Regions from separate parts of the Rothia sp. HMSC065G12 genome, predicted to be linked through region 3. Evidence: riboswitches for the same ligand, from Rfam matches in the RefSeq annotation. Region 3 holds a riboswitch; each other region holds the start of a gene.
What was found. Region 3 has a riboswitch for S-adenosylmethionine ahead of HMPREF2804_RS09140 (AMP-binding protein). Riboswitches for the same ligand answer to the same signal wherever they lie in the genome.

Region 1 (5,823 bases), on a different contig from region 3:
AAAATAGGTGCCGTTACCCAGCAGAATACGGTCTTGATTCCGATCGAGCGCCTCAAAAACCTGGGCGAAAGGCACAGTCCAGTTATTGACCTTAATAGCGATACCCAGCCCGAACCAGTCACGCGAATTACCCTCGGTCACCTTGACCTCAATCATGGCGTCGGTTGCCTCGGTAAACTCAGGCACGGAACCGAGCAGTCGCACGCGAACCCCGGAAATACACCGCAGGGCGGGCAACACATGGGCGAGAATATCGCGGGTTTCCCATCCCTGAGAGCGGCGTTCACCGAACCCGCCTGCCAACACCGGGTTGGATGCGGTTGCCGACCGTACTGCGCGCAGCACCCGCGCCTCAAAACGTTCGTCGCGTTCTGTGCCCAAGCCCAGCGCCGGCAGGCGGCGAACCCCCGAGTCCGTGCCTTCTTCATCGAGTGGGTTCTTCGGGTATTCCCAATACCAATTCAGGAGTGCGTCATGCGAAATCTCATCATCAAAATGCGCCTCAAACACCAAATAGGGCGAACGAACCTTCGGCAGCGCCAAAGCCGGGTCTGGGGTAAGGAATGGGACGGCCCGCGTGAGGGTGGGCAAGAACTCGCGGTGAAAAGCCTCGCGCTCGCCCGCCGGAATACGCATTTCGCCGCGAGATACCAACGATTCTGCGACTGCGTCCAAAGGCTCGGCAAGCGGAATAAACGCCAGGTTAAGACCTTCCGGCAGGTCTGGAATAGTCGGCATCGCGGCGTTTTCGAGTGAAAGCTCGGGAATGAGCCCGCCCGTCTGCGTTTCAGAATTTTCGTTTTCGCCCGCGCTCTCCTCCGCCTGCTGCGAAGATTGAGCCTGAAAAACATCGCGATGCGGCGCGTCTAAGGCGCCCTTGCGCGTGCTCTTCCAATGCACTCGATGCGCCTGTTCCTCGTAAATACGCTGCACAAGAGAACCGAGCGCGAAAACCCCCGAGCGTGGCGAGCCGATGGGGTGGCGTGCCCGGCATCAAACCAGAGCTGCCGCACCCGGTTATCTTCGCGGGTTTCCCACCCCAAGGCGGCATGAAGAGCCAAGTCAGGGGCGGAATCTTCGCTCATGGCAGCCTCTGCGTTCTGTCGGGACTCGGCCTCAACAGCTCCGGCATGCACCCTCACCTGGGCGGGTGGCAGAACCGCCGTAGTCACCTCAAACCCTTCGAGAAGAATCGGCAGGCCAATCTGCTCTGCGCGCGCTAGAACATCCCACAGCAGCGTGGAATTCGTGGCGGTGAGCGAGATCCAGTCCCGATGCGAAGAGTACATATTCTGCCACGGGCGCGCGATAGCGTATATTTCAGCGAAGAACCGTTCGTGCTCGGGGTACACTTCGTGACGACCGACCGGCCCACCAACGCTGGACGCGAAGGTCTCCCAGCTGAGTCCGCCCTTGATCCAGCGCCCGGTTTTGGACTGCATCAGCGGTCGCGCCAGCAGGTTGATAGGCGGGGTTGCACCGGGAATATTGCGCCCGCGCGCATATGAACCCGAAATGCTGAAGGAAAGGTCGAGCGCCCCCGGAACCCGTGCCGAATCAATACCGGATGCTTCGCCCCGGGCAGCGAGAACTTGCGCCATATCGCGCCGCCACACCGAAATTTTCGAGGGCGAAGAATGCGTATTCTCGTGGTCGTTCAGGGGGAGAGGTTTGGGATCGGTGGTGAGCGAGCTTGCCGAACGAATCGCCCCGGATGCGCGCAACGCCGCCAGGGGATCGTCGGCTGCCTCCGCAACCTGTCGCGCGGTATCTTCTGGGCTCTCCGGGTTCATAGACTGGCGGATGCGGCCGCCGGGCGTATTGTCGAGGGCTTTCCGCGCGGTTTTGGCACGGTCGAGTGCAGTGAGCATGAGGGCGACGGCGTGCTTGCAGTCGGCGGCGACCGGGCATGTGCATCGTGCGTTGAAAAGATTGGAATCGGCGTCCGAACCCGGGAAGAAGCGAATACCTACCTCATAGGGGATAGGGGTACTCCCGTTCACCAGACCTTCCAGCGTATTTTCGTCTTCGTCGTAGGTGTATCGCACCACTTCACGCTGACGGGCATAAGCAAGCCCGCGCTGGTATGCCTTATGCCCCGCCTGCCGAATAATCTGCGCAACGGTGACGGGGATATCGGGGAAAGGGTTTGGCGCGCTCACCGTTCCATTATCTCAAGGGTGTCAAAGAATCGCGCGGTAATTCGTTATGAGGTCTGTCCATGATGCGCTGAGCGTTTTTTACATGTATTTTTGATGGATATTGTGAAGAACATAATAAAAGTGATAATGCCGGTGAGGAAGCCAACGCATAAGACACTCATGGCGAGGGTAGCGGCTGCCTGTGTGAGAGGACTCGACCCCTTGGGCTGGACGCCCCTCCACTCGAAGGCATGGTACTCAACGACTGATCCCCCGCCGGCTAGGATGAACAATCCAATACCGAGAATGAGGAGTAGTGCAGCTATTGCCCCGACCATACGTGCAGTTTTCATGCTTTCCCCTTGAGTAACTGACTTTATGGATTCATCTGGTCCCGTTCTTTTGCCAAGGGTGTTTTATTCTGCTCAACATGCTTATTTTGTGCCTTGCGTGCCTTCTTGGTCGCCGTTGTGAAGAGCAGAATAAAGGTGATAATGCCGGTGAGGAAACCAATGCCTAGGAACCATAGGCTCAGATTATTAGTCGCCATGACGAGCGGACTTGCTCCTGCGGGATCGACACCCCTCCACTCGAAGGCGTGGTATTCCACGAGTGAACCCCAGCCGGCTAGGATGAGCAATCCAAACCCGATAACCAGAAGTACTGCGGCTACTGCTCCAACTATGTAGATAGCTTTTTTCATGAGCGCTCCTTAGATACTGGCTCTATAAATCGATCTGGTTCTGACCTTCTTCCAAGAGGTTTTGAACCTGTACAGGATGCTTTTTGTGCGTCTTGCGGGAGTTCCTGACCGCCGTGGTGAAGAACGGAATCAAGGCGATAAAGCCAGTAAGAAAGCCGGTGCCTAAGAACCAGTAGCTGAGGTTGCCGGTTGCTCGCGTTAGGGGACTTGCTCCTTTATGCTGTACACCCCTCCATTCGAGGGCATGATACTCCACGAGTGAGCCCCAGCCTGCCAGGATGAACAAGCCAAACCCAATGATCAGAAAAATTGCGGCCACTATCCCCATGATCTGTACAGTCTTTTTCACAGTTATCACTCTTTCTTTCCGGAAGCGTAAAGCAGGCGTGACATGGTGATATATCAGAGGCAAGATAAATTTCTGTACATTACCCAGTGTGCCGTGATTCTTCTCGAATGTGTAGACCTGCTCTGAAGACCCAAAACTTCACACTACGCCGCCATGAGGCGGCTATATACAGGTATGCATTCATAATCGCGTTATGTAAATCACAAGAGTTTGACGGGTTCGCACGTTTACAGATTCCTGAAAGCTGTTGTAACCTGGATTCAGCTTCAAGAGTTTCGACTGATAAGCTCCGACTATGGTCGAACGCCAACCCCATGTTCACGGGTGGCTCGGATGACGAAGCGGTTTGTATTCGCCGCCTCAGGTGGCACTTGGTACAGGCAAGAGCAACGCGAAAGGAACGCGCATTCGGCGCATGGTTGTCAATGTACAACAGCTCTTCATCTCCAGCATCCCCCCTTACTCCTGCACGCTCTTATCAGGAAAATCTGCGTGCCGCATCTGTGCCCGCACGCGGCGGTTACCAGGCAGTAAGTATTCAGGACTACGCACGTATTTCTTCTAAGCGCGACGAATTCCTCAATTTTCTGCTTCTTCCCAACCCCGAGGGTATTCCTGCCGTCGAATATGCCGGTCTGCGCGTAGCATAGGGGTATGAGCGCCTCAGGACTGCTTCTCGACTCGGATGTTCTCGCCGAGATTCGTAAAGCTACACCAGATTCCAAAGTTGTTGCCTTTCTGCGCCGCCGCGCCTATAAACACCTCTACATTTCGGTATTGAGTGTAGGCGAGCTCAAAGGACTCTACCCCTACCCAGAGACCGACCGTTGGATTGCCGAACTTCTCGACAGATTCGCCGACCACATCATCAACGTGGATGCCCGCGTAAGCCTCGAATGGGCGGGACGCAGCGCCCCGCGCGGCATCCACAGTCACGGACGTAAAGATGCCGAGCCCCTGCCCACCGCCGCCCTCGAAGGTCTGATGGCGGCGAGCGCCCAAGCTCACGACCTCGAAATTGTTTCTTCAAAGGCTGAGGTGTACCGGTCCTGGGGCGTGCCCGCGGTGAATCCGTGGATTGAAGACTAAATCTTCCGCACAGTATTTTCACCGTAAGCGCCGGGGAAGTACCTGCGTGTTCGAGAAAGCCGTGAGAAATGCTCGGCACAGTTAGCTGTACGCGCTGCCGCATCGGTGAGAGCGCATCAGTAACGTTCGTGTAACCCCTATGTTCACGGTGAGCGGTTAACGAAGGTTAGCCGCCATTTAACCGGAACTATTTCCCCGAAAGCCCAGCAGGCTCACACGCGCTGACAGGTTTCATGGCATGATGGAAGAACGATGAAAAGTAGCTCTTCTACATCCCGGTATTCTGCCCCTATGCCACTCTGGCTGCAGGGCATCGTTGAATTAGTTTTTACCGCCGCGCTTTCTTTCGGGCTTGTGCTCGTTCTGCTCATGGCGGTGTGGTTTACCAACGGTTTTAACCGCATGGATTTTCCCGCACTCGCAACTCTTGCCTCCCACCTGTGGCTGCTCATGCACGGTGTGCCGCTGAATATTCCGAATGCTTTCGGCATTATTCTGCCGCACGGCATGCTCACACTGGTACCCATGGGGCTGAGCATTATTCCGGTGCTCTTATGCTTTAGGTCTGGGCGAAAACTGGCGCGCGCATCCTATGAGGGGGAATTCTTCAAGCCCGTACTATTAGGGTGCGCTGCCTACGGTATTTTTGCTGCCGTCGCCTTTGCGTGGGCGAGTACCGAACGGCATCTGCTGGGTATTGTTGGTGCGGCGTTGATTCCGCAGATAGTGGTGCTGGTCGGGTTGATCTGGGGCGGCTACTATGAATCGCGTTCGCTCGCCCGTATGGTGGGCGTGAACACCGCCGAACAGATTTCGCAGATGAGCCAGTACTCGCGATGGGCGAGCTCCTATGTGTGGTCGATTGTGCGTGCCTCCATGGTGGCGATTTTCTCGCTCATTATGGGCGGTGCTCTGGTGCTGGTGGTTGCCATGATGATGCGTTGGTCGCAAATCGCAACAATTTACCAGGAACTTCACGCCGGGCCGGTGGGGGCGCTCGCCGTGACCCTGCTGCAGCTTGGTTACCTTCCGAACTTGGTGATCTACGCGATGTCGTGGACTACCGGCGCCGGGTTTGCGTTCGGCGTGGATACACATGTGGGTTGGTCGCAGACGACGATGGGCGATCTTCCGCTCTTTCCGGTGCTGGGTGCTATCCCTGAGAGCCTGGGCTGGATAGGGTATGCGGGTCTGGCGGTTTCGCTGGGCGCCGGAGCCGTTGCCGGTTGGTGGTTCTTGCGTGAAGGTGAAGACCACGTGGAGGAGTGGATCACCATGAAGGTACGTTACCGGGTGATTGCGCTGCCGCTTTCTTCGCTCGTGTTGGGTTCGCTGGTGGGTGTGCTCTGCGGCGTGTGGGCTTATATTTTGGGTTGGATTTCCAGCGGATCGTTGGGTGTGGGGCGTTTTACCGAGGTAGGCGCATCGCCCGCAGCTTTCGCCGTGGCGACCGCAATAACCCTGGGTGCGGGTACCGCGTTGGGTAACCTGCTGTGCCATGTGCTTCTTCCCGACAGCAGTCGTGAGCTGCCGCGTTTTGC
Region 2 (5,823 bases), 120 kb from region 3:
CTGGTCATCACGCACGAATGACCAGGCCAGAATAGTCACCGGGCCGGTCAGCATGCCCTTAACGGGACGATCGGTGAGCGACTGGGCGTAGGAAATCCAGGGCACGGTCACGGCCTCGCCGCGCAGCCCTTCACCTGAGCGTTTCACATCGCCGAACAGCACCGATGGGCGGGTGCAGCGTGAACCATAGGACTGCACCCAGCCGTGCTTAGTCGTGGCGAAACCATCGAAGTTTTCGGCGAAGTACTGCACCATGTCGTTACGTTCGGCCTCACCGTGCACGAGCACATCCAGGCCCAAATCTTCCTGGAGTTTAATAACGGAGGCGATCTCTTCACGCAGGAACTCGTCAAGTTGCTGCTGCGTGATTTTACCGGCACGCGCCTCTGCACGGTGGCGGCGAATATCGCCGGTCTGCGGGAACGAACCAATGGTTGTGGTCGGCAGCTTCGGCAGATTCAGATCGGCTTGGGCATCCCGGCGGATCTTCAGTTCGGGACGCTCAAAATCCTGCGGTTTCACGGATGCGGCACGCTCACGGATTGCCGCATTATGCTTACGCGGATCCGCTGTGAAACGTGCCAGCGCTTCGTCGGCGGTCTTCAACTCTGCCTCAACCGCAGACTCACCGTCGGCAAGACCGCGGGCAAGAGTCACGATCTCGGCGACTTTCTGGTCGGCAAAAGCCAGACCGTCTACGGGCACATCGGCGGGGTCTTCAAGGTCAAGATCGTGCGGCACATGCTGCAGCGAGGTTGAGGATGCAACTGCCACCGCACCGCCGTTAATGTTCTGGAGCGCGTGCAAGAGTGCTCGCAGGTCGGCACGCCAAATATTGCGCCCGTTAATGGCACCCGCCACCAGGGTTACGCCGGAGTCTTTGAAGGCGGTCAGCGCCTCGGCATCGTAGAGGGTGGAAACCAGGTCGAGATGCAGCGCCTCAATACCGGTGTCTAACAGCGCGGGCAGGTTCTCGCGCAGGTTGCCGTAGGGGCTTGTCACCAGGATTGCGGGGCGGTTCGTTTCGGCTGTCAACGCGGTGTAAGTTTTACGCGCCAATTCGGCGATTTTGGCGTTGGGAATGTCGCGGTCCACGGTCAGGCCGGGTTCGTCGAGCTGCACCCACTGCACGCCGCGTGCCGCCAGCTCGGCGAGCACCTGCCGGTAGGCTTTCACGAAATCGTCCAGGCGATCCAGCGGTGTGAACCCTTCGGGCGAATCCTGCTCGGCTTTCGCCCCGAGAAGCAGAGTGAGCGGGCCGACCAGCTGCGGGCGCACCGTCACCCCGTGCTCCTTGGCGACTTCAAGCTGCTCGTCAATAGCCTCAAGATTCAGCTTGATCTCGGTATCCGGACCGATCTCGGGCACCAAGTAGTGGTAGTTCGTATCGAACCATTTCGTCATCTCCAGCGGAGGCAGCGTCTCGGTGCCGCGTGCTAGCGCAAAGTATCCGGGCAGATCGAGCAGGCCGCGCGCATCCTTGGCGTCGGCAAGACGCTTGGGCACGAGGGTGAAAAGACGCACGGCATCGAGCACCTGATCGTAGTACGAGAAAGTCGCCGGAATAGACGAATCGGTGGCGCTAAGACCGCGCTCGATCACACGGTCATAGTAGGTGCGCTGCACATCTGCGGCCGCCTGGCGCAGTTCATCCTGCGTGATTTTGCCTTTCCAGAACGCTTCCTGTGCCTTCTTCAGCTCGCGGAAACGGCCCACGCGGGGGTAACCAACGATGGTTGCTGCGGGGAATGGGGTGCGGGTCATCCTAGTTCCTTACTGTGGGAGGGTGTCAAATAAAAGGGGAGTTTAGAGGTATTGAAGATCGCTCAGGGGGAGTTTGAAACGGTTCGAGTAGCGCGGAACGTCGAGTTCTTCGAGTACGTCCAGCACAGCCTCATGCTCGTTAAATGTGAAGAAATGCAGGCCGGGGGCGCCAGCATCAAGCACCTTGCGACATTGGTCGAGTGCATGTTCCACGCCGATGCGGTGCAGCTCGCGCGGATCGCTCGCGGTTTCCAGGCGATGCGCCAGCTCGCGCGGCACTTCAAGCCCGGCAAGCTCGCACAGCTTCGTTAGCCGAGTCAGCGAGGTAACGGGCATAATGCCGGGAATAATGGGCATCTCCACCCCGGCAAGGCGCGCAGCATCCACCAGCCCCGAATAGCGCTCGGTCTCAAAGAAAACCTGGGTGATGGCGAAATCCGCCCCGGCACGCTGTTTTGAAAGCAGAATCTCAATATCTTGAAGAAGCGAGGAAGATTCGGGGTGCTTATGCGGGTACGCCGCAACCCCAATCGACACCTTCCCCGCAGCAAGATGCGCGAAATCCTCACGTTCCACCCTGCGAATCAGCTCCACCAGGTAGCGGGCAAAAGGCAGCTCAAGCGGGCGCGTGTCTTCGGGCGGAATATCGCCGCGCAGCGCCAGAAACCCGCGTACTCCAAGCCCCAGAATCAGACGAACCGAGCGTTCCAAATCGGCCACGGAATGCCCCACGCAGATTAGATGCGCCAGCGGGTTCAGCGAGGTTTCATGCACCAGGTGATCGAGCAGAGCCAACGTCTTTTGGCGGCGTTGAGCATCGCCCGAATAGGTGACGGAAACGTAATCCGGGTTGGTTTGCTCAAGCTCGGTGATGGTTTTGAGCAAGGAATCGCAGCTTGCGTGCGACCGTGGTGGATACAGCTCGTAAGAAAGAGCCGGGTGAACTGTCGTCATTTTCATTCCTCCGTGTTCACCCGATAGAAGCGTGCCCGAAGGTACGCCGAATCTTAGCAAGACGCGAAGGGAATTCACTTCTATCGGTTCTGGCGGGAGCACCTTGTCCGTCCACCCAATGGGTGGAGGCTGGCGAGGTTGCTGCGACGTCTAAGAGCCAGATCTCTCGGTCGCTCTGGATAGATAACGTTCTTATTTTAGGCAGGATGCGCGGTGCCAGCAAGAATATGTCGGCACATGTCGTCGAGCGGTCATAACCGCTTAATATTGTGGGATGCGGCGAAACAATACGTCATACGGGCTCGCGGAGGTGCGGGTCAGTGCGTTGAATCCACCACCTGATTTAGCCGCAAGTTCAGCCGCGAGCAGATAATATTTCGACGAGCAGATAGCGGAATGTTATCTGCTCGCGAAGAGTACAGAGGAGGTGACGCGGCGGCGAGAGGGAGAAGGCATTCTACAAGGAAAAATCGGGTATTGTTCTGAGAAAACATGTCGTGTAAACTATGTGTAAGAGTCCCCCGACCGCCTCTACCCGTGAGTCTGCAGGTTCACAGGATATGCGCATATGTCGGGGCCCTTCTTTATCTGCTTCCGGTCTTACTCTAGGGAGTTGCAGAGCGCCGTGAACGTCATGTTGCGACCACATACTGTCAAACACGGTAGAGTAAATGTATGGAACGCATCGAATCTCCCGCATATGCACGCCTGGGTAACTCCGGGCTGGTCGTGCCCTCCGTCGGAATCGGCTGCAACAATCTGGGACGCCCCGGCACCCCCACTCAAACTCAGGAAGGCACCAACGCCGTGATCGCCGCCGCAGTCGAGGCGGGCATCGGCTTCTTCGATATTGCCGACCTGTACGGTGCCGAACCCGGGTTGTCAGAAACCATGTTCGGTACCGCGATGCGCGAACTCAATCTCAACCGCGATGACCTGATTATCGTCACCAAATTCGGGCTTCCCACCGGTACCCTCAACGGCAACGACTGGGATGCGCGCGGCTCACGCCGATACATCATGCGTGCCGTCGAAGGTTCACTGCGCCGCCTGGGAACCGAGTACATTGACCTGTATTTCTACCACAGCCCCGACCCGAACACCCCGCTGGAAGAAACCCTATCTGCTCTAGATACGCTCGTGACCAGCGGAAAGGTTCGTTACCTGGGGCACTCCAACTTTGCGGGGTGGCAGCTTGCCCACGCCGAGCATCTCGCCCGCACACTCGGCACTGAGCGGTTTATCGCCGCCGAAAACCACTACAACCTGCTGGATCGCCGCGCCGAACTTGAAATTCTTCCCGCCGCCCGCCACTTCGGGCTGGGGGTGCTCCCGTATTTCCCGCTTGCCAACGGGCTTTTGACCGGAAAATACCGCCGTGACAGCATCCCGGCAGGGTCGCGCCTGTCGCATTCCAAAGCGCAGGTACTCGCGCAAGCCGACTGGGAACAACTCGATGCCTACCGCGAATTCTGTGCCGACTTAGGGGTCTCAGAGGTTCAAGCATCCATCTCTTGGCTTAAACAGCAGAACCCCGTCGCCAGTGTGATCGCCGGGGCAACCACCCCCGAACAAGTACACGCAAACGCGCAGGCCGCAAGTGTGCGTTTCAACGATGACGAACTGGTGCGGCTCAACGAGATTTTCCCAGCGCCTGAAAGCATCGCGCTTTTCTAACAATCTCCTTCGCCACTGCAAATATAGCCAAATGGGAATATAACTAATCGGGAATATACCCAAGCCAGCAAGCGTTTAAAACTGTGCGGTCTCTCAATCTGTGCCGTACAAGACCCCTCATGAAAGACAAAAATACCCGCATGAGCATCACCACCGAGCCGCCAAACCGCGCCAGTGCACTACCCCCACTCGGGCAGGGCGCACATACACGCCGCCTGGGCGTTATCGCGCTGGTGGCAACCTTCGGCGGGCTCCTCTTCGGGTACGACACCGGCGTTATCAACGGTGCCCTCGACCCCATGAGCCGCGAACTCGGTATGGACAACACCATTCAAGGCTGGGTTACGGGTTCCCTCGCCTTCGCTGCCGCCCTCGGAGCCATGATCACCGGGCGTATCTCAGATGCCATCGGACGACGCAAAACCATCATCGGACTCTCAGTCCTCTTCATCGCGGGCGCGCTCACATGCGTCTTCACCCCCAGCATTGCTGTACTGTTGATGGGCCGCACGATGCTCGGGCTCGCTGTGGGAGGCGCATCCGCAGTCGTACCCGTATTCCTCGCCGAACTTGCACCCTACGAAATTCGCGGCTCACTCTCCGGGCGTAACGAACTCATGGTCGTCGGAGGGCAGCTAGCCGCATTCATCGTGAATGCCATCATCGGCAACCTCTGGGGCGAACACGATAGCGTATGGCGGTGGATGTTCGCCGTCTGCGCCCTGCCTGCGCTCGCGCTTTTCATCGGTATGCTGCGCATGCCCGAATCCCCACGCTGGCTTATCGCGCAGGGGCGCACCGAGGATGCGCGCGCTATTATGCGGCGCATCCGCCCCGCCGAACGTGCTGATGCCGAAATTGCGGACATCGCGCGTTCACTTGAGGAAACGCGCATCCAAATCGGCACGGAGACTAGGGGTAGCACGGGTAAAATCCTGCGTGAAAAATGGTTTGTGCGGATTTTGCTGGTCGGTATTTTGGTGGGTGCCGGGCAGCAGCTCACCGGTATTAACTCCATCATGTACTACGGCATTAAGGTGCTCAAAGAAGCTGGGTTTGACGAGGGTTCGGCTCTCATTGCGAATATCGCGCCGGGCGCTATCGCTGTGGTTGGCTCAGTCTTTTCGCTGCGCATGATGGAGCGCGTGAACCGCCGCACGATGGTGATTGCGGGGTATTCGCTGACCGCGTTTTTCCACCTGCTGATCGGGGTAGCGTCTATGCTCCTGCCGGAAGGCACCCCCGCGCGTCCCTATATTATTCTGGCGCTTGTGGTCGGGTTCGTGGGGTCGATGCAGACCTGCCTGAATGTTTCGACATGGGTGCTGATGAGCGAGCTGTTCCCGCTTCGGGTACGCGCGGTTGGCATGGGTCTTTCTGCATTCTGCGGGTGGATGATGAACGGTCTGCTTTCCCTCGTATTCCCGG
Region 3 (5,823 bases):
AATCGACGTCAATAGCGCCGTCACCATCGGCATCGTAACCGTACATCTCCCAAGAATCGGGAATACCATCGCCATCAGTGTCATAGGCGGGAACCGAGGCAGCGGAGGTGGGCAGGATATTCAGCAGCACCAGGCTGGCAACCGCCAGCGTCATGTGCGCCGTGCGACGCATCTTCATGAGAGTGAGTCCTTTAGATATGTATATGTTGAGTGAATACGAAATCTTCATATCGGCAGCCCGCAAGCCCAGAATGATGCGCCCATGCGGCGGTGAAACACAGAGACTCGCCGGAACATACACGCGACAATAGGCCCGAAATGAGCGCGGAATACAGAATATCTTCCGCATAATTTGAGGATGCTCAGATCCGGGTGAGTGAGCGTTTTATCGTAAAGATTTCATGTTTATCTTATATTGTTTAGGATTTCTGGGGTATATCCCGTAAAATTATTACTGGCGTGTAATCCGAGCGCCACTTATTCACCCAACCACTCATAGGAGTCATTGTGACCCACGCATCTACGCGGGGAGGTCTAACGCGCCGTCGTGTTCTGGCGGGCGCCGCATGGACAACCCCAATTATTGTTTCTTCCGCTGTAGTTCCGGCTTATGCGGCTTCGTATGATGACACACGCCCTGACTACGGTATTTTTACCCAGGCGTTCGTCACCCACCAGGAACTAGACACTAACAGTTTCCTGGGGCTAGATTCATTTAGCGGCCCAGTTGCGAACGAGCAGGCCAATGTTCCGGCAGGTTCCAGTGGTCTCTACTCAGCTGGCGGCGGTAAGTTTACCCCCGGCGGCAGCATCGGCAATGCAAAATGGGGTGGCGCTGGTTTCTGGTTCTCAGCACCCAAGGCAACCACTAAAGACGGCAAGCAGACATACTACTCGGGCACCACTACCCTACTCGCCGGTGCGCGCCTGCGCTTGGAGCACCGTTTCGTTTTCCCCGACTGGGCCGAGATCGACGGGGCAGAACCTCCGGGCTGGAATAAAAATACTGACGATTTTGCGGTTTCCCTCGTCATCAATCCCACGCCAGAAAACGGCGATAACCCTAAGCTCGTCGCCTTCAACGGTGGTGCTATGTACGGTACCTTCAGCGAGATGACCTCTAACGGTAATGAGCTGATAGGTTACGTTGATATCAAGCTTGAGCAGGATGTTGTAGCTTCCAGCCACAATGGCGGCGGAACTCAGGTCTACAACCAGATCTTGGCCAGCCAGTTCGGTACACATTTTGAAGATTTCTATCTCGAACGCTACGGTGTGACCACCACCTTGACGATCCTCAGCGGCACTCTGCGCTACGAACCTGAGAATGGTGCCCCCAAGAGCGATATTGACCTGACCGGTCAGCAGGCTGTGGCATCCATCGATCATGTTGGCGAACCTGAGAATCCAGATCCGAGCACTCCCAGCACCCCCAGCGACAAGTCAAAGTCCAACTCGACGGGATCAACGGGTGACCAGAAAAACAAGGATCAAGAGAGCGACTTCACCGTCCGTAACGACATTCAGATCGATCCTAACGACTGGTTATCCGGGCAGAAAAACCCTAACGGAGCCTCGAAAGGCTCAACCAACGCACAAAAACAGAACTAATCGGTAATTTTGGGTGAGTAAACGGCACTCCCACCGGATAAATCCTCTTGACGAGGCGCATCCCGGTGGGAGTGTTTTTCTTGCACTGTTCGCGAGCAGGTGGTTTTTGACCCGAGCAGGTAGGAAAATCCTACCTTGTCGACAAAATCCTACCTGCTCGCGGTATAGGGTGTGGTGTGGACGGAGGGCACAATATTGCGGAATGTTACGAACGTGGCGCATACACGCGCAATATGACGGGGTGTCTTTGCACCTGCGCCAGCTACAGGGTTTACTAGATTGGTAATCCATCTAGAGCGACCGAGAGACCTGGCTCGACGACGTCGCAGCAACCTCGCCTGCGGTGGCGCATCATGCGCCTTCATAACGCCGAAGGTGCTAACGCCAGCAACCGATGGGAGATACTGTGGGACTTCCCTCCCCTTTTTCATTCACGAATCCTCTAGCACCCACCCCCAACCCCGCGCACGAATCTGACGAGGCGCGGGTAGCGTTCTGGGAAAAACAAGCCGAACGCCTAAGCTGGGGCAAGACTTGGGACAACGCACACACCTTCCAGAAACCGCAGGTTATCGGAACCGACGCTGAGGGCATCGAAGAATACTCCGTACCCGAGATTAAATGGTTTGAAGGCGGCAAACTCAACGTCGCCTACAACTGCGTGGACCGCCATGTGGAGGCGGGCCGCGGCGACAAAGTAGCCCTCTATTTCGAGGGCGAACCCGGCGACCGTGAAGCTATCACCTACGCCGAACTACAGCGACGCATCGCCCGCGCCGCCAACGGCCTGCTCAAACTCGGCGTGCGTAAAGGCGACCGTGTAGTAATCTACCTGCCGGTTATTCCCGAAACCATTATCTTCACGCTTGCGTGCGCGCGCATCGGCGCAATTCACTCGCTCGTGTTCGGTGGGTTCTCGGCGGAGGCGCTGAAATTCCGGGTGGAAGACACCGGCGCGAAGGTTCTGATCACCACCGACGGGCAGAACCGCCGCGGCAAGGTCGTGCCTGTGAAGGTGAACGCCGATGAAGCATGCTCGGGTGAGAACAAAATCGAGCACGTGATCGTGGTGGACCGTACAAGCGCCGCAGACCCCGTGGCGCACGCGCAGGTTCCCTGGACGACCGGGCGCGATATTTGGTACCACGATTTGGTGGACGATCAGCCCGATACCCATGAGTACGAGCTGCACGATGCCGAAGACCCGCTGTTTATCATCTATACCTCCGGCACCACGGGCAAACCCAAGGGCCTAGTGCACACGATGGCGGGGTATTTGGTGCAGACCGCATACACCCACGCGCTGCTGTACGATCTGCTGCCGGACTATGTGGATGAAGACGGGGTGCTGCGCCCCGATGAGCTGTCTGCCGTGAACGACCCGGCGAAAGTTGAATCGACTGTGCACTGGTGTACCGCCGATCTCGCGTGGGTGACCGCGCACACCTACGAAATCTATGGTCCGCTTGTGAACGGGGTGACCGAGGTTATTTTCGAGGGTACCCCCAATACTCCGCATTACGGTCGCCATTTCGAGGTTATCGAGCGCTATGGCGTCACCAACTATTACACCGCGCCCACCCTGATTCGTTCCCTTATGGGGGCTTTTCCTGATGGCCCCGAACCCGGAAAATACGACTTCTCATCCGTGCGTCTGCTCGGGTCTGTGGGCGAATCCATTAACCCTCAGGCGTGGAAGTGGCTGCGCAAGCACGTGGGCGGGGGCACCGCATCGTTTATCGATACATGGTGGCAGTCCGAGACCGGATCGACCATCTGCTCCCCGCGACCACATGACCCCGCCTTCGCGCCCGAAGGGACCTTCCCCGAAGGCACCCCGCACTGCACTCCCCTTCCCGGATGCGCCACCCGCGAAGTCCCGGGCGTCTCGGTGCGCGTGGTGGACGAGCACGGTGACTTCGTTGAGCCCGGCAAGCAGGGCTTCATTGTGGTCGATAAGATCGGCCCCTCCATGGCACGCACTGTCTGGGGCGACCCGCAACGCTACCTAAATTCCTATTGGAAGCACTACGGTACGCGCGGCTGGTTCCTCGCCGGTGACGGCGCGAAGGTCGATGATGAAGGCAATGTGTACATCCTGGGGCGCATCGACGATGTGATCAACATTTCCGGGCACCGCCTCTCAACCATCGAAATTGAGTCTGCGCTCGTGACGCACCCGGCCGTGGTGGAGGCTGGTGTGTGCCCCGTGGAGGATGAGCTAACCGGTCACCAGGCAGTCGCCTATGTGACGCTCACCGACGAAGGCCGGGCACTCACCGAAGACGAGCTGAAGGCTGTACTCACTCAGCATGTGCGCGAGCATATTGGTCCTATCGCTAAGCCCAAGGATGTGGTCGCGGTCGCCGATATTCCTAAGACTCGCTCGGGGAAGATTACCCGCCGCCTGCTGGGCGAGCTCTACCAGGGGCATAAGCTGGGCGATATTTCTTCGCTTCAGAATGAGGAGGCGCTCGGCGCTATCGCACAGGTGCTCGTAGACACCGGGCGAGTAGACCCAGATGCGTTCACCGAGGATCAGGCGGCATAGGGGTTACGCTCGGCAGCGGCATCGCGCCGAATCTGCTAGAAAGGTTCTCTGCGAGCGCGAACATTGTAGGAAAATAGCTCCCAATATCCTTAAAACTACAGTGCGGCATATAACTAACAGGTTATATGCCGCATTGGCTATATATACTAATCAAATAGTATATTCCTCAAAAGGAATTATGGCTTAGAAGGATTTTTCGCGTCCTTTTCCGAAGAAATCAGTTGCGTCTCGTCTGCGGGGCGTGCCTCGGTGGAGACGGTCACCTCCGCATCAGGATCGGTACCGGAAGAGTGTGAGCCGTCCCATGCCGAGTCAACTTCCGTTTGTGGCTCAGCGGCATTCTGCCCGGATGCCCACGCACCCTTATCCACCGGCTTGGCGAAGAAGAGACACGCGACCATGCCCACGACTGCCAGAACCAGTGCCAGCATCAGCGAATCGTTCATCGCGGTGGCGATAGGTTCACGCAGGAAGTCGGGAACCTGACCGCCGGATACGCCTTCACCGCCGACGGCGGGGGCGTTCATGGCGCTTCCGCCTGCGCCCGAGGGACGCATCCGCTGCATGGTCTGCGCAATCTGGTCGGCAATCAGACCGCCCATGAGTGTGGCAATACCCGCAGAACCGAGCACACCGGCAACCTGACGAGTTTCGTTATACACGCCCGACCCGGCACCGGCTAAACGAGGCGGCAGGTTACGGGTTGCGGTCACCGCCAGCGGACCCCAAATCATAGAGTTGCCGATACCCAAGATCGCAAAGGGTATGAGCAGAAGCGCGAGGGATTGATCCGCCGTCATCAGAGCGCGCAGAACGACAAACCCGACTACCAATAGAGCAAATCCCGAGACCGCATACCATTTGGGGTTTGACGTGCCTAAACGCTTGCCAATGACCGGAGAGAGCGCACCTGAGAACAGGGCGAGCGGGGCGGTCATGAGTGCTGCCTGGGTGGGGCTCATACCGCGCACCTGCTGGAAATAGATGGTGGTGGGGAATGCCATTGTGAGGGTGTGTGCACCCATTGCGGCGATAGCAATATTCGATACCGAGAAGTTGCGGTCTTTGAACAGTCCCAGCGGTACCAACGGTTCTTTGCGGTTAACGGCCTGCCACACGATAAAGAGGGTGAACACGATGATGCCCGCAATAATCATGCCCCATACACTCACCGAGATTCCGGTTCCCCACAGCGACTCGGTGATAGTACCCCAGTCGTAGGTGGATCCCTCCTGAATACCGAAGACCATCAGGAACAGGCCGATAGCGGAGAGAGCCACGCCCACCCAGTCGAAGTTGTGCTGTTTAGAGGGAAAATGCGGGATATTCCGAACCGCCAGATAGGTGCCGATCACGCCGATAGGGATATTGATGAAGAAGATCCACGTCCAGCCTGGACCATCCACGAGCAGACCGCCAGCGATAGGGCCCACGAGCGATGCGATACCGGCCGCCGCACCCCACACGCTCATTGCCACCCCGCGCTTATGCGGCGGGAACATGAGCGTAATAATGGACATGGTTTGCGGGGTCATAATTGAGGCGCCTATCCCCTGCACCACGCGCGCAACGATCAGCATCTCCACATTGGTCGAGAGCCCGCACCACAGCGAAGAGAGGGTAAAGACCACCATACCGAGCAGGTACATCTGCTTCTGCCC
Region 4 (5,823 bases), on a different contig from region 3:
AGAATTTTCCTACCTGCTCTGGACAAAAACCACCTGCTCGCAGGAGGCGTGGGGTTTTATTCGCCAGTTTCCAGAACTCGTTTAAGGCCCGCCAGCACAAACGACCAGCCCCGAGGTGAGCCCACATTCTGCGCCGTAACGGGAGAGTCTTCCAGACGGTCGTGGGTGACCGTGAGTTTTGTGGCACCATCCGTCCACGGCTCAAGCTGCCAGGTAACGCGGCTTGCCGGTTCGTGTGCCGCATCGGGAAGATAAAGCGAGCGCCACTCTACGACGAGAAGTCGCGGTGGGTCAGACTCCAGAATCGCGCCGTCTCCCCAAACTTCCTTCCCATCTGGGGAAAGGTAGCGCAGACGACCCGGCTCGTCCTCGGTGATTTCAACTCGTGAGCCAAAGAAATACTGGGAGGTGAATTCGGGCTGGGTGATCGCCATCCCACACGCGCTGCGGCGAGGTGTTTTGAATAATTACCGAGCTGATAATCCTCTGGGGACGTGGGGGAGTGTTTGGGTTGTCGGCGGTGCTCATGAGTCTTCCTCCTCTAAATTCTTCTGTAGGTCAAGAAGTGCTGAACTTTGGTGGGCGGTGTATTTGTCGATCCAACGGTCATGGATACGGCGAATCGGCACAGCATTGAGGTAGTGGAGCTTTTGGCGGCCTGAGCGCTGTGTGATCACAAGGTTTGCTTCTTCGAGGATGCTCAGATGCTTGGCCACTCCGAAGCGAGTCATTCCCAAACCTTCTTCAAGCTGTCCCTGGGTGAGGCCCCCGGTAGTGTAGAGCTTATCGAGCAGCTTTCTGCGGGTGGGGTCTGCGAGAGCTTTGAAAACTGCATCATCATCCATAACACGAGAATATGTGACTATATAGTCACATGTCAAGGGTGGGAGGTTATTTTGGGTACACACAAGCAGCAGATTTTTGGTCGAGAAGGTGATTTTCTCACCTTCTCGACCAAAAATCCGCTGCTCGCGGGAGACATAAGACCTCAGAGCAGGTTCGTGCGTGCACCGGAGCGGATGCGTCGCGCAGCGGCATGCACTAGGACAAGCCCCGCGAGTGCCCAAAGTACGCAGACTAACACCTCAGTCACAACTGTTGAATCCACCATTTCAGAAGAGCCGCTCACCAAAGCAATCGTTCGTCCGCCAGGAACCAACGTACACAATGCCGCCAGCCACACCGGGTATGCATCTACCGGCACGATCACACCCGCACTGATAGGCAGAAGCGCTCCTAAGATAGTTCCTCCCAGATATGGGTCGGAGAGATACAGTCCCAGTCCAGCGGCGAAAACACCCAGACATACGCCTGCCATGAGAGCCAGGGGTAAGAGCGTCACAGAACGCACAAGCATGGACAGGCTGCCTTCAAGGGAACCACCGAAACCGGCATAGGCAGCTGCAACACCCAGGTTCGTGATGCCAGTGATCAGAGCCAAAAGCACGGGCATTGCAGAGACTCCCAGCCAATAAGCCGCATCAAACCGTCGAGCGGTGCACACCTGCTCGAACACTCCCAGCCAGCGGTCGGTCGCCGCGCGCGCCACAACACCGACTGCCACGCTGAGTACCACGCTTGCCAGGGCAGAGGCGCATGCGATCCGCACAGGATCAGGTGCGGAAAGATCGCGTCCTAGTAGAACGCTGAACAGCACGCTCATCCCCGGTACGATCACGAGGGTGCTGAGTGCCGTACCAACTGTGGCGAAGGTGATGGATGAAGACCACCCAACCTTGGCGGTACTGTTCAGACGATAGAGAAAGTTCGTTCGTTTAAACATCGCAGCCTCCTAGATTGCACCCAGAGTGCCATGTACCGTTGCCGCGCGTAGTGCTCGCCTACCCAATAGATATGCCGCGAGCATCCAGAGGGCTGTGACCGCACAGGTTTGCAGTACAACGCCCAGAAAGTCACCGAATGAGTTCATAGGCATCTGCCCAAGCAGAACCTTCACGGGTGCCTGAATCGGAATCAGCGTGCCGAGCCCATCAAGCCATGCAGGCGCGGAACTCTCGGTAAAAAGCACCCCGGAAGCCACGAAAACCGGCACAAGCAGCAGCTCCTCATAGGCGATAGCGTTCGGGGTCGCCACAAAGAACCCTGCAATCACGAAGGTCACCGCCAGACACGAGATCCACAGCAGCGAAAGACCCACCAGATAGCGTGCACCCACCTGAGTAAAGTCTGTAAAATCTACCGAGAAGGTGCACAGCGCCCAGAAAACCCAGGCCAATGGCAGGGCGGCAAGCCCAAAAATGGAGGCAGTTGAGACCACCGCTGCGAGCGCCCGCAGCGGGTTCACGGCACCATTGAGCAGATACACGAACGTTCCCCGGTAGCGCTCAAAGTTGAGGATTCCGGCACTAACAATGCACATGTTCCAGGTGCCGATAATACCTGCGCGAGTCCAGGCGGGGGTTGCATCAACTGGCCAGGCACCGGCGGCGAGCGCCTGCAGGGCCGTCGCCCCAAAGGTACTCAGCAGCAGTAATTGTAGGAAGTAGGGAACTGTGAGGAATTGGCGCAGAGAAAAAGACATCAAGCGAAGTTGCCGGTTCATCGTTTCAGTCCTTCCGCCATGGCCAGGTATGCCTCTTCGAGAGTGGCTGGGCGAGTATACAGTGGTGTGAGCATCTGAACCTCACGCTCAGCGAGAATACGGGTCAGCAGAGCCTCTGCGTGTTCGGTACTGAAGGGGTGCGGCTTTTCCGAAACAGAACGTTCATTCCAGTACACGGTGATCTCCCACTCGCTGCCGCGCGGGGTCAGCAACACTGTTCCCGCATCGCCCAAAGACCGAGCAAGTTCTTGAAGCACCGGCCCGGCATTCGCATCCACACGCCCCACGGTGGTAACGGAGATCCCGGCGTGCGCGGTAATATCCGCCACTGTGCCCGAAACCGCCATGCGACCGGCACCGATGACCGTGACCCGATGCGCTAACTCCTCAATCTCGCCCCCAGCAGATGGCTCGTGAGTAAAATGGCGGTGCCGTCATCAGCGAGGGCGCGAATTAGCTGGCGTATTGTCAGCGAAATATCTGGGTCAAGCCCATTCGTCGGCTCATCCAAAAGCAGCAGTTTTGGCTCGCCCAGCAGTGCCCGCGCGATGTGCAGACGTTGTTTCATACCGCGGGAAAACTCTTGTACCTTCTTCGCGGCGACATCTGCAAGATCGACCCGTTCCAAAGCGCTCGCCACCTGGGTACGGCGTTTGCGCGCGCTAACTCCGGCAAGGTCGGCGAAGAAGAGAAGATTATCGCGGGCGGATGCTCGCGGATAGAACCCGGTATCCCCGCCGAGTACAAGCCCTAGGGATGCGCGCGCACGCTGGGGGTGTGCAAGCGCATCCACCCCGTCGATGCGAACGGTACCGCTTGTGGGAGTCAGCAGTGTTGCGCACATCTGTACAACCGTTGTTTTCCCCGCTCCATTGGGACCGAGCAGAGCATGAATTTCGCCGGAACTTATGCTGAGTGAAACATTATCGACAGCGGTGAAAGCGCGTTCACCCTTGCCAAAGGTGCGGCATAGCTGTGCCGCGTCAAGAATTGTAGACATTGTGATAAAACCTTGCGGTGCTTAGTCACCCGAAGCCGCTTGAGCATGGTGTTCGCACGCCTGCAATACGTGGGACGGGTGAGATGAATAGTCGTGAGAGAGGCACTTCTTAGTGCCTGAATAATCCCAAGTCACCGGCTGCAGGTGCGGAAGGTATAACAATAAAACCCTCAGAACTTTGGTGTCCCAAGCGCTCACTATGCGCTTCTGAAATGTATCGAACCAAAGCAGGGTTATTTCTAAAATTTTTAGAGCCCACCATCTGGGCGGGCATTCCGCGAGCCGGTGCGACTTTAGCGGGAGGTCATACCTCATCACTCCTAGATTCAAGGTTTCCATCAGTGTAGCATGGCTCACGATTGCCTACACTGATGGTAATTTAGCGACGGCTAACGGCAGATCACATGGCTTTAGCGGTTCGGGTACAACATAGGCACGGTCACAAGCGCATAAGTATTGGTGTTTCTCCCAAACAATAGGCTGTCGCGAAAACAGTTCATAAAACGTCATCTTTGCAACAATGCGCCGAAAACACGCATCCCGCTTGACCATGTGCGCTTCCTATGAAACTCTAGATGCAGGTCATGAGAGCCAGTGATAAGCCCCAGCTAGCTGGCCGGCAACCCTCCTCCGCGGTGGGGTGCCCTGGGTGAGGACCAGGCGTTGAACACAAAGTACAACGCAAGCGCGGGACCGATGTGCCCGATTCTGGTACATCGTTTTTTCGTTTGCAGAGAAGAAAACCTAAGAACTCTGTACCGAAATCGGCATGCGGCCCCCTGAACTATCACAAGGAGCTTCGCATGAGCAACACTACAGTCCCGACTCCCGCCAACCCCGCCGGTTGGAAATTTGAAACCCGCCAGATTCACGCGGGGCAGGCACCGGATGCTGCAACGGGAGCTCGGGCGTTACCTATCTACCAGACCACCTCGTTCGTTTTCGAGAACGCAGAACAGGCCGCTAACCGTTTTGCTCTAGCTGAGCTTGGGCCTATCTATACCCGTCTGAACAACCCCACCCAAGAGGTTATCGAAAACCGCATCGCATCCCTTGAAGGGGGAGTAGGGGCGCTTTTGCTGGCCTCAGGCCAAGCAGCTATTACCTATGCGATTCTCAACATTGCGGGTGCGGGCGACCATATCGTGGCTTCCCCATCAATTTATGGGGGAACCTACAACCTACTTAAATACACGCTTGCCGACCTCGGCGTTGAAACTACGTTTGTTGAAAACCCGGACGACCTGCAGCAATGGCGCGATGCGGTTCGCCCCAACACGAAACTCTTCTACGGAGAAACCGTACCTAACCCCCGGAACGATGTGCTCGACATCGAGCCTATCGCCCAGATCGCCCACGACAATGGCGTTCCCCTAATCGTCGATAACACGGTTCCCACCCCATACCTTGTGCGCCCCATCGAATTTGGTGCGGATGTTGTAATCCATTCCGCCACAAAATATCTGGGTGGGCACGGCACCTCAATCGGCGGCGTTATCGTGGACTCCGGGAATTTCGACTACGGAGCCAATCCCGAAAAGTTCCCCAAGTTCAACGAACCTGCCCCCGGTTACCACGGTCTAGTTTATGCCCGTGACTTGGGCAAAGACTCCGCTTTTGGTGCGAACCTTTCCTATATTCTCAAGGCGCGGGTTTCGCTTCTGCGCGACACCGGGGCGGCGATCTCTCCAACCAACGCCTTCAACATTGGTATCGGTCTGGAGACTCTTTCCCTGCGCATCGAACGCCATATCGAGAACGCGACCAAGGTCGCAAACTGGTTGGAGGAGCATCCGCTGGTCGATCAGGTGATCTGGGCCGGTCTGCCTTCCTCGCCCTGGTACGAGCGATCCCAGAAGTACCTGCCGAAGGGACCGGGTGCCGTTGTGGGATTCACCCTCAAAGACGCCGACCTGGAACAGACTCGCACCTTTGTGGATGCTCTGCAGCTGCACTCCAATGTAGCGAATATCGGCGATGTGCGTTCGCTTGTTATTCACCCTGCATCCACCACCCACTCGCAGCTTTCCGAGGAAGAGCTAGAGGCAATCGGTGTGAGCAAAAACTTTGTGCGCCTCTCTGTAGGTATCGAAAATATTGACGACATTATCGCAGATCTTGAATTGGGTTTTGCGACTCTGAACGCCTAACCTGCACCGCCGCGACCGGGCTGCACAGTAAGTGCCCGGTCGCGGTATCGGTTTCTCGCCTGCCATTACCAAAACTACCGGTTACCCAGGAGAAAACATGACGGAAAATA

Region 1: it holds a riboswitch for S-adenosylmethionine, as region 3 does, so the genes downstream of both, HMPREF2804_RS03395 (nuclease PIN) here and HMPREF2804_RS09140 (AMP-binding protein) in region 3, are expected to answer to the same signal.
Region 2: it holds a riboswitch for S-adenosylmethionine, as region 3 does, so the genes downstream of both, HMPREF2804_RS09525 (methylenetetrahydrofolate reductase) here and HMPREF2804_RS09140 (AMP-binding protein) in region 3, are expected to answer to the same signal.
Region 4: it holds a riboswitch for S-adenosylmethionine, as region 3 does, so the genes downstream of both, HMPREF2804_RS04210 (bifunctional o-acetylhomoserine/o-acetylserine sulfhydrylase) here and HMPREF2804_RS09140 (AMP-binding protein) in region 3, are expected to answer to the same signal.

The regions. Positions count from the first base shown of each region.
Region 1 covers NZ_KV804813.1:79,925-85,747, forward strand. Annotated here, with positions in the region: gene HMPREF2804_RS03375 (DEAD/DEAH box helicase) at 1-900, opposite strand, end outside; gene HMPREF2804_RS11265 (SWIM zinc finger family protein) at 867-2,162, opposite strand; gene HMPREF2804_RS03380 (hypothetical protein) at 2,207-2,494, opposite strand; gene HMPREF2804_RS03385 (hypothetical protein) at 2,518-2,844, opposite strand; gene HMPREF2804_RS03390 (hypothetical protein) at 2,867-3,193, opposite strand; SAM riboswitch class IV at 3,458-3,586, shown strand; gene HMPREF2804_RS03395 (nuclease PIN) at 3,565-3,843, shown strand; gene HMPREF2804_RS03400 (PIN domain-containing protein) at 3,848-4,282, shown strand; gene HMPREF2804_RS03405 (cell division protein PerM) at 4,574-5,823, shown strand, end outside.
Region 2 covers NZ_KV804818.1:124,479-130,301, reverse strand. Annotated here, with positions in the region: gene metE (5-methyltetrahydropteroyltriglutamate--homocysteine S-methyltransferase) at 1-1,764, opposite strand, end outside; gene HMPREF2804_RS09525 (methylenetetrahydrofolate reductase) at 1,807-2,718, opposite strand; SAM riboswitch class I at 2,796-2,904, opposite strand; gene HMPREF2804_RS09520 (aldo/keto reductase) at 3,394-4,395, shown strand; gene HMPREF2804_RS09515 (sugar porter family MFS transporter) at 4,515-5,823, shown strand, end outside.
Region 3 covers NZ_KV804818.1:7,304-13,126, forward strand. Annotated here, with positions in the region: gene HMPREF2804_RS09130 (C4-dicarboxylate ABC transporter substrate-binding protein) at 1-178, opposite strand, end outside; gene HMPREF2804_RS09135 (hypothetical protein) at 508-1,611, shown strand; SAM riboswitch class I at 1,896-2,012, shown strand; gene HMPREF2804_RS09140 (AMP-binding protein) at 2,018-4,162, shown strand; gene HMPREF2804_RS09145 (MFS transporter) at 4,339-5,823, opposite strand, start outside.
Region 4 covers NZ_KV804813.1:271,008-276,830, forward strand. Annotated here, with positions in the region: gene HMPREF2804_RS04180 (SRPBCC domain-containing protein) at 57-434, opposite strand; gene HMPREF2804_RS04185 (ArsR/SmtB family transcription factor) at 525-845, opposite strand; gene HMPREF2804_RS04190 (ABC transporter) at 989-1,783, opposite strand; gene HMPREF2804_RS04195 (ABC transporter permease) at 1,793-2,563, opposite strand; gene HMPREF2804_RS11280 (hypothetical protein) at 2,560-2,910, opposite strand; gene HMPREF2804_RS11285 (ABC transporter ATP-binding protein) at 2,943-3,563, opposite strand; SAM riboswitch class IV at 4,144-4,257, shown strand; gene HMPREF2804_RS04210 (bifunctional o-acetylhomoserine/o-acetylserine sulfhydrylase) at 4,367-5,713, shown strand; gene HMPREF2804_RS04215 (homoserine O-acetyltransferase MetX) at 5,811-5,823, shown strand, end outside.